2 regions of the Anaerostipes sp. Marseille-Q3525 genome follow, and region 1 is predicted to be linked to the other one. Evidence: a T-box and tRNA genes for the amino acid it is inferred to sense, from the RefSeq annotation. Region 1 holds a T-box; the other holds one or more tRNA genes.

What was found. A T-box is a leader RNA that pairs with one kind of tRNA and senses whether it is charged. The one in region 1 lies ahead of pheS (phenylalanine--tRNA ligase subunit alpha), so its partner is inferred to be a tRNA-Phe.
Region 2: it encodes a tRNA-Phe, which carries the amino acid that the T-box ahead of pheS (phenylalanine--tRNA ligase subunit alpha) is inferred to sense. The anticodon was not compared.

What each region holds. Positions count from the first base shown of each region.
Region 1 covers NZ_JAGTTT010000039.1:1,718-9,699, forward strand. Annotated here, with positions in the region: gene KE503_RS13055 (DMT family transporter) at 1-276, shown strand, start outside; gene KE503_RS13060 (family 1 glycosylhydrolase) at 199-1,086, opposite strand; T-box leader at 1,175-1,406, shown strand; gene pheS (phenylalanine--tRNA ligase subunit alpha) at 1,503-2,522, shown strand; gene pheT (phenylalanine--tRNA ligase subunit beta) at 2,577-4,997, shown strand; gene KE503_RS13075 (AAA family ATPase) at 5,149-6,330, shown strand; gene KE503_RS13080 (hypothetical protein) at 6,507-7,478, shown strand; gene KE503_RS13085 (helix-turn-helix domain-containing protein) at 7,493-7,717, shown strand; gene KE503_RS13090 (hypothetical protein) at 7,710-7,982, shown strand, end outside.
Region 2 covers NZ_JAGTTT010000002.1:91,484-99,465, reverse strand. Annotated here, with positions in the region: gene KE503_RS01740 (ABC transporter permease) at 1-373, opposite strand, end outside; gene KE503_RS01735 (ABC transporter substrate-binding protein) at 471-1,478, opposite strand; gene malQ (4-alpha-glucanotransferase) at 1,679-3,112, opposite strand; gene KE503_RS01725 (NAD(P)-dependent malic enzyme) at 3,213-4,367, opposite strand; tRNA gene KE503_RS01720 (tRNA-Gly) at 4,520-4,590, opposite strand; tRNA gene KE503_RS01715 (tRNA-Phe) at 4,597-4,669, opposite strand; gene KE503_RS01710 (HD domain-containing protein) at 4,742-5,224, opposite strand; gene KE503_RS01705 (HAD domain-containing protein) at 5,254-5,754, opposite strand; gene KE503_RS01700 (glycyl-radical enzyme activating protein) at 5,843-6,775, opposite strand; gene KE503_RS01695 (glycyl radical protein) at 6,762-7,982, opposite strand, start outside.

The DNA.
Region 1 (7,982 bases):
CTGTTTGAGCATCCAGAGATCAGTACGATCTTACTTGCATGGAAACCAATCTTGTATGCAGGAGTACTGTCATGCGGAGTTGGATATACATTACAGATGGTTGGACAGAAGAACATGAATCCAACAGTGGCCTCCCTGATTTTAAGTCTGGAATCCGTGATATCTGTGATCGCAGGATTTTTAGTATTGCATCAAAACTTAAGCCAGAGAGAATTGATAGGATGTGCGCTGATGTTTATAGCGATTATTCTGGCACAACTGCCAGGGGAAAATTGATTTGAAAATATAGTAGTGTATGCTTTCTTTATCTGGTTTGTAGCGCATGATATAGATAACTAATTTTACGATTTTTCCTACTAACTTTGCATAACGCATGGCATCGTGATTGATATCATCATTTTGTGCGTTGATAATATGAAAAGCAATATTTGCAGCTTCTTCTTCTGGAAGATCAACTGCTAGTCTATAACGATCATAAAGTTCAATTAATGCAATTCTAAGACCAACAGTAAGTTGAGTTGCAGCAACATCTTCTGGGGCACAAGTATAAGGATATGTCATTAATTTAGTAATCATAGAACCAATTTTTGCATCTGGAACGATTTTGCGTAACAATATAGCAGCTTTTGCAGCAGCTACAAACTGATGGTGCAATGCTTGATAACAACACTGTGTTTCGCCTTTTTCTCCACAAAGATCTGGAATGATACTAGCAGTAATAAAGGAGTGACGATGGATACTGTCAATTTCATTAAATGTGAGCCAATATTTTACATATTCTCCGTAATGCTCAAAACATGTCTTTGCGTAGCGAAGGAATCCATGACGTTTTGGATAGTAAGTATCATCCATATCATCGTGAATACGTTTGCTTGAAATCGTAACGTGGGCTTTATAATCTTTTATGCCTACATTCCATGCTCCTTCTAATTGAACAGTGTCTAAACCAATGTGCATTAAAATTTCTGCACCATTGTCAGCAGTCATAGCAATCGCATGTTTGGTGTCATATACAGTTGCAATCACACAATCACATGGAGCATAAATAGCACTGTTTCCGCATATTTCAGGAGAAATTTTAAAAATTGATTATATGAATATAACAGAAATTTGGTATCTATGGATAAAAAATCACAATTGACAAACCCCTAAAGGTGTTATAAAATAAGTAACGTTAAAGGCATTGATGGTGCACAGTAAGAAGCTACATAGCTTCCGAAATTCACACCGTAGCTGTATCTCTGAATGCGATGCAATATACATTTTCACATCAGGCATCAGTAGGAGATAACGGAGTCTGCCCGTTACGCAGAGACTTAAGTGCTTATGGTAATTAAGAAGACGTTTAACGATACCATAGGAATTAGGGTGGTACCGCGAGTATATAACAAGAACTCGTCCCTTTGCGGACGGGTTCTTTTTCTTTTATTTAAATATACAGAAAAAGAAAAATGAACCTGATCCGAGAATATAGAAAAGATCAATAAAGGAGAACTAAGCAGATGAAAGAGAGATTAGAGGCAATCAAGAAAGCTGCCTTGGAGAAAATCGAGCAAGCAGATGCAATGGAGAGCTTAAATGATATCCGTGTATCTGTACTGGGTAAAAAAGGTGAATTAACTCAGGTATTAAAAGGAATGAAAGACGTAGCCAAAGAAGAACGTCCGATCGTTGGACAGATGGTTAACGATACCAGAGCAGTCATCGAAGAAGCATTAGAAAAAGAGATGACTTTATTAAAGAAAAAAGTCCGTGAAGAGAAAATGAAACGTGAAGTCATCGACGTTACATTACCTGGAAAAACTCATGAAAAAGGACATCGTCATCCAAACCAGATCGCTCTGGAAGATTTAGAGAGAGTATTTATCGGTATGGGATACGAAGTTGTGGAAGGACCAGAAGTAGAATACGATAAATACAACTTTGAAATGTTAAATATCCCAGCAAACCATCCTGCAAAAGATGAACAGGATACATTTTATATCAACAAAGATATCGTGTTAAGAACACAGACATCTCCAGTACAGGCACGTATCATGGAAACAGGGAAGATGCCAATCCGTATGATCGCACCTGGACGAGTATTCCGTTCTGACGAAGTTGATGCAACACATTCTCCATCGTTCCATCAGGTAGAAGGATTAGTTGTAGATAAAGGAATCACATTTGCAGACTTAAAAGGAACCTTAGAGCAGTTTGCAAAAGAATTCTTCGGACCAGATACAAAAGTAAAATTCCGTCCACATCATTTCCCATTTACAGAGCCAAGTGCGGAAGTAGATGTTACATGTTTCAAATGCGGTGGAAAAGGATGCCGTATGTGTAAAGGAAGCGGATGGATCGAGATCTTAGGATGCGGAATGGTTCACCCACACGTACTTGAAATGTGCGGAATCGACCCAGAAGTATATTCAGGATTTGCATTCGGAATCGGACTAGAGCGTGTCGCATTATTAAAATACGAGATTGACGATATGCGTTTGTTATACGAAAACGACAAGAGATTCTTATCACAGTTCTAAAAAACGATAAGAATATTTCGAATAGAGAAGATAGAATAAAGGAGAATAAAAGTAATGGATACACCAATTTCATGGATCAAAGCTTATGTGCCTGATCTTGATTGCACACCACAGGAATATGCAGATAAAATGACATTATCTGGTTCCAACATGGAAAGTGTCACATATTTAGATAAAAACTTAGAAAAGATCGTAGTCGGAAAGATCGAGAAGATCGAGAAACATCCGGATGCCGATAAACTGATCATCTGCCAGGTAAATGTCGGAGATGAAACTATTCAGATCGTAACAGGAGCACCAAATGTATCAGAAGGAGACTTAGTACCAGTTGTCTTAGACGGTGGACGAGTAGCCGGAGGACATGACGGTGGAAAGAATCCAGAAGATGGAATTAAGATCAAAAAAGGAAAACTTCGTGGAGTAGAATCTTTTGGTATGATGTGTTCTATCGAAGAACTTGGAAGTTCCAGAGATATGTACCCAGAAGCACCAGAATATGGAATCTACATTTTCAATAAAGATGTGAAACCGGGAGACGATGCAGTCGAAGCTTTAGGACTTCGTGATGCAGTTGTCGAATTCGAAATCACATCAAACCGTGTAGACTGTTTCAGTATGATCGGTATGGCAAGAGAAGCAGCCGCTACATTTAAGAAAGACTTCTATCCACCAGTCGTTACAAAGACTGGAAATGATGAAGATGTCAACGATTATATTAAAGTAAGAGTTGAAGACGTAGACCTTTGCCCAAGATACACAGCAAGAGTTGTGAAAAATATCAAATTAGCTCCATCACCAGAATGGATGCAGAGAAGATTATCTGCAATGGGAATCCGTCCGATCAATAACTTAGTTGATATCACAAACTACGTGATGGAAGAATACGGACAGCCAATGCATGCATACGATCTTGATACAATTGCAAACAAAGAGATCGTTGTCCGCCGTGCAAAAGCAGGAGACAAATTCACTACATTAGATGGTGAAGAAAGAACAATGGACGAAAATGTCTTAATGATCTGTGATGGAGAAAAAGAAATCGGTATCGCAGGTATCATGGGTGGAGCAAACTCTATGGTAACAGACGACATCAAGACATTATTATTCGAAGCAGCATGCTTTGATGGAACAAACATCCGACTTTCTTCTAAGAGAATCGGTTTAAGAACGGATGCATCTGGTAAATTCGAAAAAGGATTAGACCCAGAAAATGCAATGGCAGCGATGGATCGTGCATGCCAGTTGATTGAAGAATTAGGAGCTGGAGAAGTTGTTGGAGGAGCCGTTGACGTTTATCCAAATCCAGTGAAACAGATTCGTCTTCCATTAGAAGTAGACAAGATGAACGCTCTTCTTGGGACAAATGTATCCAAAGAAGAAGTATTAGAATATTTTGCAAGAATCGAACTTGGATACGATGAAGCAACAAACGAAGTGATCGTACCATCCTTCCGTCAGGATCTTCACCGTATGGCAGACCTTGCAGAAGAAGTTGCAAGATTCTACGGATATGACAACATCCCTGTTACATTACCAAACGGAGAATCCACAGCCGGTAAGAAACCATTCAAGATCCGTGTCGAAGATGTCTGCAGAAATGTAGCAGAACAGAACGGATTTAGCGGTGGAATGACATATTCTTTCGAAAGTCCAAAAGTATTCGATAAATTATTATTACCTGAAGATGCAAAAGAACGTCAGGCAATCGAGATTTCAAACCCATTAGGAGAAGACTTCAGTATTATGAGAACGGTTTCCTTAAACGGAATGTTAACATCTCTTGCTACAAACTTAGCACACAGAAATAAAAACGTAAGACTATACGAATTTGGAAATATCTATATTCCAAAAGCATTACCATTAACAGAATTACCAGATGAAAGAATGCAGATGACACTTGGAATGTACGGAGAATGTGACTTCTTCACATTAAAAGGTGTTGTAGAAGACATACTTGATTCCCTTGGATTAGGTGGAACATCTGAATATACACCAACAACTAAACATCCATTCTTACACCCAGGAAGAGCTGCAGATGTCACAATCGATGGAGAAAAGATCGCTTACATCGGACAGATCCATCCAGAAGTTATGGATAACTACAACATGAAAGGCGAAGTCTATGTAGCAGTCATCGACATGCCAACATTAGTACCAAAAGCAACCTTCGACCGCAAATACGAAGGAGTAGCCAAATTCCCAGCAATGAAACGTGACTTAAGTATGGTTATGAAGAAAGACATCTTCGTTGGACAGCTTGAGAAGATCTTCAAAGACAAAGGTGGAAAACTTCTTGAATCCTACGAATTATTCGATGTCTACGAAGGAGACCAGATCGAAAAAGGATACAAATCCGTAGCATACTCCTTAACATTCAGAGCAAAAGATCGTACATTAGAAGATGCAGAAGTATCTAAGATCGTTGAGAAGATTCTTGATGAACTTAAGAAATTAGGCGTTGAATTACGTGCTTAATTGTGCTTGAAAATAAAATAAAGTGAGAATTAAAATCCTCTGGCAGATAATATTGTCAGGGGATTTTTTGAAATTATATATAGCAAAATTGGAATTTACCATCATTTGTGTTAATATAAAAATAAAAGAAAGGAAACGAGGTGACAGCAGAATGGGAATTTATCTAAATCCGCCAGCAGACGGCTTTGAAGATATTTTAAAAGATGATATCTATGTGGATAAAACAGAATTGATTGCATATACCAATCAGGTTCTGGGAACAACAAGAAAGCTTACATGTTTCAGCAGACCAAGAAGATTCGGAAAATCTTTCGCAGCCCAGATGTTAGTTGCCTATTATTCAAAAGGTACAAAATCTGAGCATTTATTTAAAGACTTAAAAATTGCAAAAGATATAGAAGAAAAAAGCCATTACAAACAATATTTAAATCAATGCGATGTCCTATTCTGGGACATGACATGGTTTATTACCAATGCCCGGAATATCGAAGATACGGTAAAAGATCTTCAAAGAAAAATAATTTTCGAATTAAAACGAGAGTTTACAGACTGCATAGAACAAGAAACAATAGCACTTCCAGAAGCACTCCTGCAGATCAGTGCGGTCACAGGACGAAAGTTTTTTATCATTATCGATGAATGGGATGCGTTATTTCGAGAAGCCCAAACAGATCAGAGACTGCAGGAAGAATATATCCAGTTGTTAAGAGGATTGTTTAAAGGGATACAAGTTTCAAGATTCTTAAGTGGAGCCTATATGACAGGAATTCTTCCAATCAAAAAATACGGAACACAATCAGCATTAACTGATTTCTACGAATACACGATGCTGGAACCAGGACCATTAGCAGAATTTGTAGGATTTACAGAACAAGAAGTCAAAGATTTATGCAAAGAGCAGCAAATCGATTTTGAACAGGCAAAAAAATGGTACGATGGCTACTGCTTCGGACAGACAGGACATATTTATAATCCGAATTCCGTAATGAAAGCAATATTTAACAAGCGATTCAGCAACTACTGGACCCAGACAGAGACATATGAATCACTAAGAGTTTATATCGACTTAAACTTTGACGGCTTAAAAGATATGATAGTAGATCTGATAGGAGAAAAACACTGCAGAATCGATACAGGATCATTTCAAAATGATATGACATCACTGAAAAATAAAGATGATGTATTAACATTATTGGTACATTTAGGATATTTAGCGTATGATATTGATCAAAAAGAAGTTTATATTCCAAATGAAGAGATCCGTCAGGAATTTATTAGGGCGATTAAGAACGGTAAAAGACAGGAACTAGTTAAAACCAATAACCTAAATTAAAGAATAGAATTATAGAAATAGAACCGAGACCATATGAGCTCGGTTCTATTTCTATAATTCTATTCATCTACAACTTAAGTCAATGAAACTTTCTTCAAAAAATTATTGTTTTTCAATAATTTCCATGCTACAATAATCTTGAAATTATCGAAAAACAATAATTGGAGGTGGATAGGATGAAATCAAACATAAATAAATTAATCCTGATCGAAGTCATCGCAGGAATCCTTCTTGCATTCATAGCAAGCAAAATCCTGCATATGACAGAAGCACTGCAGATCATGTACTTACCATTTGAACTCATAGGAAAAGGACTAAGAGTTTTATCCCTAAGTTCAGCAATAGGAAATGTCATCGCGATCATCATATACGCAGCCATTTCAATGATACCGGCAATCTATGTCATCTATCAGAGAAAAAGAGGAAGAACACACAAAGAAGACATATTATTTGTTGCATTCACAGGACTATTATTTTATTCCATGTATATGTTCATCAATCCAGGACTCATGTATCAGAAAATGCCAGACATTTTTTCAATGGACCAAAGCAGTCTGATTGTAATGAAAATTATTTACGCATTCATCGTTTACAGCGTCCTGATCATGTGGTTGATCATGAAAGCGATCCGTTTTCTTGGAGATGACAGCCAGAAGAATTGGAAAAGCCGCTTGTATTTTGGGATGAAAGGACTGATTGCTGCACTAGTCAGTTATTACACGCTTTTGATCACATATGCAAAGACATTTGAACTGCTTCATAAGAGCGAAAATAAACTGCAAAATGTATCTTCGATAGAATGGTTTAAATCAGTATTACAGTTATTACCAATCATTATGACAATCCTGCTATTTATCAACATCATTCATGTAGTAAAAGCAATCGAAGATCATAAGGAAGAGCAGCAGATGATGACAGTGGCAAGACTTGCAGGTGTCGCAAAGGTTACCGCAGTGGTTACAGTCATATCAGATTTTATCCTGAATTTTTATCAGTTTTTGCTTGGAGCGACTTTACAGAATGTAAATGTCACGTTTGCGCCAGACGTATCCATGGAACCATTGATCATAGCATTTGGAGCATTGATCTTCCATGAATACTTCAAGCGGACCAAACAGCTAAAAGAAGAAAATGACCAGTTTATATAGAAGGAATGATAGTTATGGCAATTAAAATACATTTGGATGATATCTTAAAAGAGCGAAATATGACATCCAAAGAACTATGTAAAAAAGTCCATATTACAGAAGCAAACCTGTCAATCTTAAGAAGCGGCAAGGCAAAAGGAGTACGTTTCTCAACGATCAATAAGATCTGCTATTATCTTGAGTGTGATGTTGGAGATATCTTGAAATTTGACGGGAGATTGGAGGAAGAAGATGAGTAGGGGAATCAGAAAAACAGGAGTATTGGCAATGGTTGTGATGCTGGCAGCAACTCTATCAGGATGCCGCCTTGCAAAAAAAGACGAGGATGGAACAGTAAAGAAAACATTGTATGGTGCTTATGCAGTTGTAGGAAAGAGTCTGGATGATCCAGACATTCCAGATCCAGAGATGGAAGGAACAACCGTTGGGCAGAAAGATAAAAAAGGATTTGTTCATTTTAAAAAGATCAAGGGATATTTCTTTTTTCATAAATACGATCAGAAA
Region 2 (7,982 bases), on a different contig from region 1:
TTACCTTTGTAAATGCAGTGTCTTCTCCAAGTAATGAAACATTTGGCCCTCCCATAACTCTGATATTAACGGACCATAATGCGATCATTGTTAAAATACCTGCTAAGATCGCAGGGATCATAAGTTTCGTGTGCAGCCAGCCTGTAACAAGTCCTGCTAACATTCCTCCTACAAGTGCAAATAATAATGTTACAAATGGATTGACTCCCCTTGTAATAAGGATTGCACTGATACATCCACCGAGTGCAAATGTTCCATCGCAGGATAAGTCTGCGATATCTAAGATCCTAAATGTAATATAAACTCCCAGTGCCATGATTCCCCATAATGTTCCTTGGGCTAATGCACTATAAAGATTTGTAATTAATGCCATTTTCTACCTCATTTCTAAATGCACAGAAGTGCCTCCCGCAAATCGGAAGACACTTCCTGATCTTCTTGTAATCTTACATGCAAGAAAATCTTATTTATTATTCTTTATCTGTCTTTTTCTGTGTTGTTACCATCTTAGCTTCTTTTTTTAACTTCTCTGGAATCTTAATTCCTAATGTCTTTACTGTGTCTTTATTGATGATCAGATCCGCATTTTCCTGATATTCAATTGGCATATCTTTTGGTTCAGCTTTTCCTTCTAAGATCTTTACTGCCTGCTTTGCTGTCTGCTGTCCTAACTTGTAGTAGTTAACTCCGTATGTTGCAAGTCCTCCACCTGTACACATTCCTTCTTCAGCTACGATAAATGGAATCTTAGCTTCATTTGCTACCATGGATACTGTATTGATTCCTGCTGCGATCATGTTGTCTGTTGGTGAATAGATTGCATCAACTTTACCTTTTAAGGATTCTACAACCTGACGGATCTCACTGGATTCTGATACTGTTGCATCGATTGTTGTTAATCCTAATTTCTTTGCTTCTTTCTTCGCAAGTCCTACCTGGAATTTGGAGTTTGCTTCTGCAGAACAATATAACATTGCAACTTTCTTTGCATTTGGAATTAATTCTTTTAATAGATTCATCTGTTTTGCTACTGGTGTTAAATCTGATGTTCCAGATACGTTTGTTCCTGGTTTTTTATTTGATTTCACCAGTTTGGCATCGGCTGGATCTGTAACAGCTGTTACTAAAATCGGAATATCTTTTGATTCATTGGCCATTGCCTGTGCTGCTGGTGTTGCGATCGCTAATACAAGATCGCACTTATCTGTGACAAATTGTTTGGCAATTGTCTGACAATTTGACTGTTCATTCTGTGCGTTCTTATATTCAATCTTGATCTTGTCTCCGTCTTTATATCCAGCTTTCTCAAGACCATCCTTAAACCCTTTGTAAGATGCATCTAAAGCATCATGTTCTACTAACTGAACGACTCCGATCTTCTTCTGGTCTGAACTGTCTTTCTTGCTTGAGCAACCAACCATTGTGGATAATGCTAATGCAGCAACTAATCCTGTTGCCATGACTTTCTTTAATCTCATATTTTTCTCCTCCTTAATATCGTTCCCGATTGCATTCCTTGACTTTAAACTTCTGAACTTTAAAACTTCAATGCTTTTATGTACTAAATTGTAGCACTATGATTTTGTGTCGTCAAGCTAATTTTATTGCTTTATTTCTATGCAAAAAAGGATGAAAGATTTCCCAAATTCTTTCATCCTTTTTCTTCTATCAATTTCTTCTATTGCTGTGCTTCTTCGGCTGCTTTCTTCGCATTCTCTTCTGCAACTGTACGATATTTTATTGTCAGTGTTCTGATCAGTTCTTTTAACTCATCTGTTAACTGCTCTTCTTTCACTCTCCACTCCCAGTTACCACCTACCGTAGATGGTGTGTTGATCCTTGCTTCATTTCCTAATCCAAGATAATCCTGAAGTGGGATGATCACCATATCGCTTCGACTCTCTAATGCAAGAGAAATCAAGTCTAAATGTACAGTTCCTGTTCTCTCGATCGTACTGTATTTTAAATAATGCTCTAAGAATTTCTTATCATCTTCTGATAATGTTTCGTGCCATCCAACAACCGTATCATTGTCATGTGTTCCTGTGTATACAACACTATTTTCTTTGTATTTATGTGGAAGATAGATGCTGTCATCATATGCTCCAAATGCAAATTCCAGAACATTCATTCCTGGGAATCCTGTATCATCTAGAAGTTTATGCACACTGTCTGTTAAGAATCCTAAGTTCTCTGCGATAACTTTCTTCTCACCAAGTTCTTTCTTCATTACTTCAAAGAAATCCATTCCTGGACCTTTGACCCATTCTCCATTAACAGCTGTCTCGTCTTCTGCTGGAATCTCAAAGTATTCATCGAATCCTCTGAAATGGTCTAATCTTAAAATATCATATAACATAAAATTATGACGTAAACGTTTCATCCACCATTCGTAATCTGTTTTCTTATGATATTCCCAGTCATATACAGGATTGGACCATACCTGTCCATCTTCTGCAAATGCATCTGGAGGGCATCCTCCAACAACGGTTGGCTTTCCTTCTTCATCAACTTTAAATAATTCTTTGTGATATGTAAAGGCTGTTCCGTCCAAGGCTACATAGAATGGAAGATCTCCTACGATCTGAATTCCTTTATCATTGGCGTATTTCTTTAACTTGAGCCATTGTTTATGGAAATAATATTGACAAAAAGCGAAATAACTCTCTGGCAATTTACTCTTTTTCTTGCTCATATACTCTGTATATTCTCCAAGCCAGTACTCATTGTCTTTGACAAATTTCTTATACTCTTCGTCTGGATGGAATCTGAAATAAGCCTTTCTTAATAGTTTTCTATGATTCTGTCTTACTGTATCATAGTCAACTTTCCCCTGATTTTCTTCCTTGATCGATTCGAGTTCCTTTTTCTTAAGCAGTCCTTCTTCAAGTAGTTGTTCTAAGTCAATATAGTATGCACTTCCTGCAAAACTTGAAAACGAAAGATAAGGAGAATTTCCTGCTCCGATCGTTCCTAATGGAAGGATCTGCCAGTAGTTCTGGCCTGCTTCTTCTAAAAAGTCTACAAATTTATATGCTTCTTTTGAAAAGCATCCGATTCCGTAATCTGATGGTAAACTAAATATTGGTAATAATATTCCACTTGTTTTCATTGAATAAATTCTCCTAATTTTTTCTCATGATGCAATATAGTATATCACAAAACATACTCCTTGAACAGAAGTGCCCTTGTACTTAATTTAGTTCTATGGCTTATTTCTGGCTTTCTTCTGCAACAGCTTTTGCTACGGCTTTGCATACTCTCTCATCGAAAGCTCCTGGAATGATATATTCTTCATTTAATTCATCATCACTGATAATACTTGCGATTGCTCTTGCTGCTGCCATCTTCATCTCTTCTGTGATCTGTCCGGCTCTTGCATCTAAGGCTCCTCTGAAGATTCCTGGGAATACTAATACGTTGTTGATCTGGTTCGGAAAGTCAGATCTTCCTGTTGCAATCACCCTTGCTCCACCTTTTTTCGCTTCATCTGGCATGATCTCTGGTGTTGGGTTTGCCATTGCGAAGATGATCGCATCGTCTGCCATTGTAGATACCATCTCAGCTGTTACGATATTTGGTGCGGAAACTCCGATAAATACATCTTTATCTTTGATGATCTCCGTTAATGGACCTGTCTGTTTATCTTTGTTTGTGATCTCTGCCATCTCTTTCTGGGCTGGGTTCATCCAGTCTTCTCCTGGGCATAATGCACCTTTCTGATCAACTAATACTACATTTCCAGCTCCGAACTGTAATAATAATTTACAGATAGAGATTCCTGCAGATCCTGCTCCGTTGATCACGATGTTGGCATCTTCCATTTTCTTTCCGACAAATTTTAAGGCATTTAATAATCCGGCTGCTACAACAATGGCTGTTCCATGCTGGTCATCATGGAAAACCGGGATGTCTAATTCTTCTTTTAAGCGGCGTTCAATTTCAAAACATCTTGGTGCGGAAATATCTTCTAAATTAATACCACCGAAACATGGTGCGATATTTTTGACTGTCTTGATGATCTCTTCTGTGTCTTTTGTATCAAGACAGATTGGAAATGCATCGATATCTGCAAATTCTTTAAATAAAAGGGCTTTTCCTTCCATAACAGGCATCGCTGCTTCTGGCCCAATATCTCCAAGTCCTAATACAGCTGTTCCGTCAGATACGACAGCGACTAAATTTCCTTTTGCTGTATAGCGGTATACATCTTCTTTATTATCACGGATCTTACGACAAGGTTCTGCAACTCCTGGTGTGTAAGCTGTGCTTAGGTCATCTCTTGTCTTTACTGTTACTTTAGAACGTACTGCGATCTTTCCTTTATTTTTTTCGTGCATTTCTAATGCCAGTTTGTTGTAATCCATTTTTGTATCTCCTTTATGGTATGATGTTTCAGATTTTTGTTCTTTTATTATTGTATCATAACATAATTTGATTGACCATGTTTTTAAAAATATGGTATAATAGAAAATTACAATAAAAAAAGAAGAATGCATAACATTCTTCTTAATAAAAGAGCGGGTGATGGGAATCGAACCCACGTGATCAGCTTGGAAGGCTGGAGTTCTACCATTGAACTACACCCGCATACAATGCCCAGAGCCGGAATCGAACCAGCGACACGAGGATTTTCAGTCCTCTGCTCTACCGACTGAGCTATCTGGGCAGTTAAGTTGTTGTCTCATTTCTGCGACTTCTATACTTTATCATATTCCTCGTGTCTTGGCAAGCTTTTTTTTCAAAAAATTTTATTTATCAGCCAGATTCCTGTTTTTGTCTTAAAAATCTTGTTTTTTACGGACTCAATTGTCTCTTTGGAACTTTGTTCTTCCGCAAGATTTACAAGGAAATCTGCTTCTACAAGAATCTGATAGTCGATTCCATCGATTTGATCATATGTGTGATGATGTCCGATCAGATAGCAGACTCTCTCTATTTTTGTTTTATCGTACTGTAAGTCTTTCAACATCTTCTGCGCGATTGCTGGCCCTTCAATCTCCTGATATTTTCCTGCACTGCTGTTATATTTTTCTTCGCTTATTTTGATCCCAATATCGTGTGTTAATGCAGCCACTTCAAGAATATCTAAAGTTTTCTTATCTAATCCTTCCTGTTCTCCGATCAGTTTCGCATATGCGTGTACTTTCAGGAAATGCTGGATTCTCTTTGGGTCTCCTTTGTAATAATCGATCATTGCTGTTGTCACTTGATTTTTGTCCATCTGTCCAATCCCCTTTGATACTTTCTTATTTAATATTTTCTGAAAAAGCTAAATAGTCTTTTTTTATTTAATATCCTGATCGCTCTGTCTGCATCTTCTGCTCGTAATCCACCTGTACAAAAATCTGTCTTTACCAGATGCTTATCAAATCCATGTCTATACCATTCGTAGTCTCCATCATCTAATATGACAAATCCTTCAATCTTCTCTTCGCACTTATCTAACCAGTCTTTGATCTCGTCTTCTCTTCTTCCACTGCTTAGATATTCTGTCTTATCTATGATCTTTAGATCGTATTTTGCTAAAATATCAACCAGGATCTGACACCAGTCCTGTACTGCATCACTGTGTTCTGCCCATCCATATCTCCAGGAAGATGATAAAACGATCTTGGCTCCTGTTGCATCTACGATTTTCTTCAAATTCTTAATATTCTCCTCGTCTACGGAGATCAATTGGGCATCTTCAGATTTTTCAAATAACTGCTGCGAATTTAATACTCCATCTACGTCCAGAAATATAACTTTCATGTCTTTATTCCCCCTTTTACCTTTACGGCTATAAGACATGGTCCTTGTTGAGTATTATACTCTCTTTTCTCGAAAACGTAAATCCTTTTCAAATTTGCTCATTTATAATATTTTCTAATCCACCCTCAATTGCCCAATTCTTAAATTCCTGCATCTGTTCTTTCGTGTACAATTTAGGATTTTCTTCAAAACAGTATTCTTTATCTACCAAATGATATTTGGCTTCTGCCAGTGGATTATAGTTTAAGATTTCATAAGAAACATACTGATAGATTCCATTTAAATATTTTGCAATCCCTTTGATGTTCTCTCTGGTTGCAGTCATGCCTGGAATCATCGGTGTTCTTATGATCACTTTGTTTCTATTTGATGTCTCTAGTAAGTATCTGATATTCTCTTTGATCTTGTGATTTGAAACCCCTGTATAATGCATATGATCTTTCTCTGTTGCTAACTTAAGGTCTGCAAAGATACGATCTAAATATGGAAGAATTTCTTTGATCACTTCCTGCTCTGCATAAAGAGATGTCTCAATCGCAGTGTGGATTCCTTCTTTTTTACATGCTTTTAACAGCTCTTTTGTAAACTTCCACTGTAAAAGTGGTTCCCCACCTGAGATCGTAACCCCGCCGTTTCCGTGGCGGTAAAATGGATTATCTTTGCGGATTTCTTCCATCACCATCTCCACAGTCATCTCTCTGGAATCCATAGCGATCGCTCCCGTTGGACACCACTCAATGATCGTATTCCAGTCTTCATTTTTGTCAGGATGAAGATGAATCTGGTCTTCTTCCAGTGTAACTCCGTGTTCTTTTGATTTAGCAATACAAGTTTTACAATGTATGCATCGATTTTCAAAATAGATTGGTCTTTTGCGAATGGAAATTCCTTCTGGATTCTGACACCACACACATTTTAAAGGACATCCCTTTAAAAAGACTGTAGTACGGATCCCATCTCCGTCGTGCGTTGAAAATCTACGAATATCAAATACTTTTCCTGTCATCTTAAATATCTCCATAACTTGTTCTTGCGATGATCTCATTTTGCAGTTCATCGGCAAGTTCTGTAAAGTAGGCTGTGTAACCTGCAACTCTGACAGTCAATCCACGATATTGTTCTGGATTCTTCTTTGCTGCAAGCAGGTCTTCTTTTCTTACTACGTTAAACTGAATATGTGGAATCTCAAGATCAACAAAAGTTCTTAAGAAATTCGCAAACTTATCAATTCCTGTCTCTGTCTTAAAAAATTCTGGAAGGAATTTCATATTCAACAATCCACCATTCGTTGTCAATGTCTTATCTAATTTGGATACAGATTTTAATACGGCTGTTGGTCCTTTGATATCTCTTCCATATACTGGAGACATTCCTCCATCTGCCAGTGGCTCCCCTGCGTATCTTCCATCTGGAGTTGCCCCGACATTTTCACCCATTGGTACATGAGCTGATACGGTATACATACCTGTGTGATATGGACCATTTCGATAATTCTTAAATGTTCTTAATCGATTCTTGAAATAATCTGCCCATTTTGTTCCCTGTTTATCAACTTCATCAATATCATTTCCGTATTTTGGAACTTTATTAACGCACATGGCTCTTAAGATTTCATATCCTTCAAAATTGTTCTTTAATGCATCAAGCATTTCTTTTTGTGTGCATCTTTTTTCATCATACACCAGCTGCTTAATCGCAGCAAGGCTGTCTGCCAGATTGGCAACCTGGATCATCTGAATTCCAGATAAATTATACTTTGCTCCCCCTGCTGTGACATCCATTCCATTTTCCATGCAGTTCTCAATAGAAGCTGACAAGAATGGAGATGGAAGAAGATCAATATGTGCCTTCTCTACTTCTTCACATGCAAGGATCATCTTATCCATAAAATAATTAATCTGTTTCTTGAATGCTGCTTCCAAGTCTTCAAATGTCTCGTATGTTTCAAGATTTCCATAATCTGGTGCGATCTTTTCTCCGGTTAAGAGACATGTTCCACCAGTTAATGTGACTTCCAATGCTTTGTTCAAGTTAAACATTGCAGAGTCACTCCATCCAAGGTTATTTCCCTGTGTTGTTAATTCTACACATCCTACGATCGCGTAGTCTCTGGCATCTTTTTCTTCGATTCCTAATTCTTGAATAGATGGGATCACTGCCTTATCATTAAAGAATTGTGGCATTCCGCTTCCTTTGGCTACGACTCTGACTGCTTCTTTTAATAACTC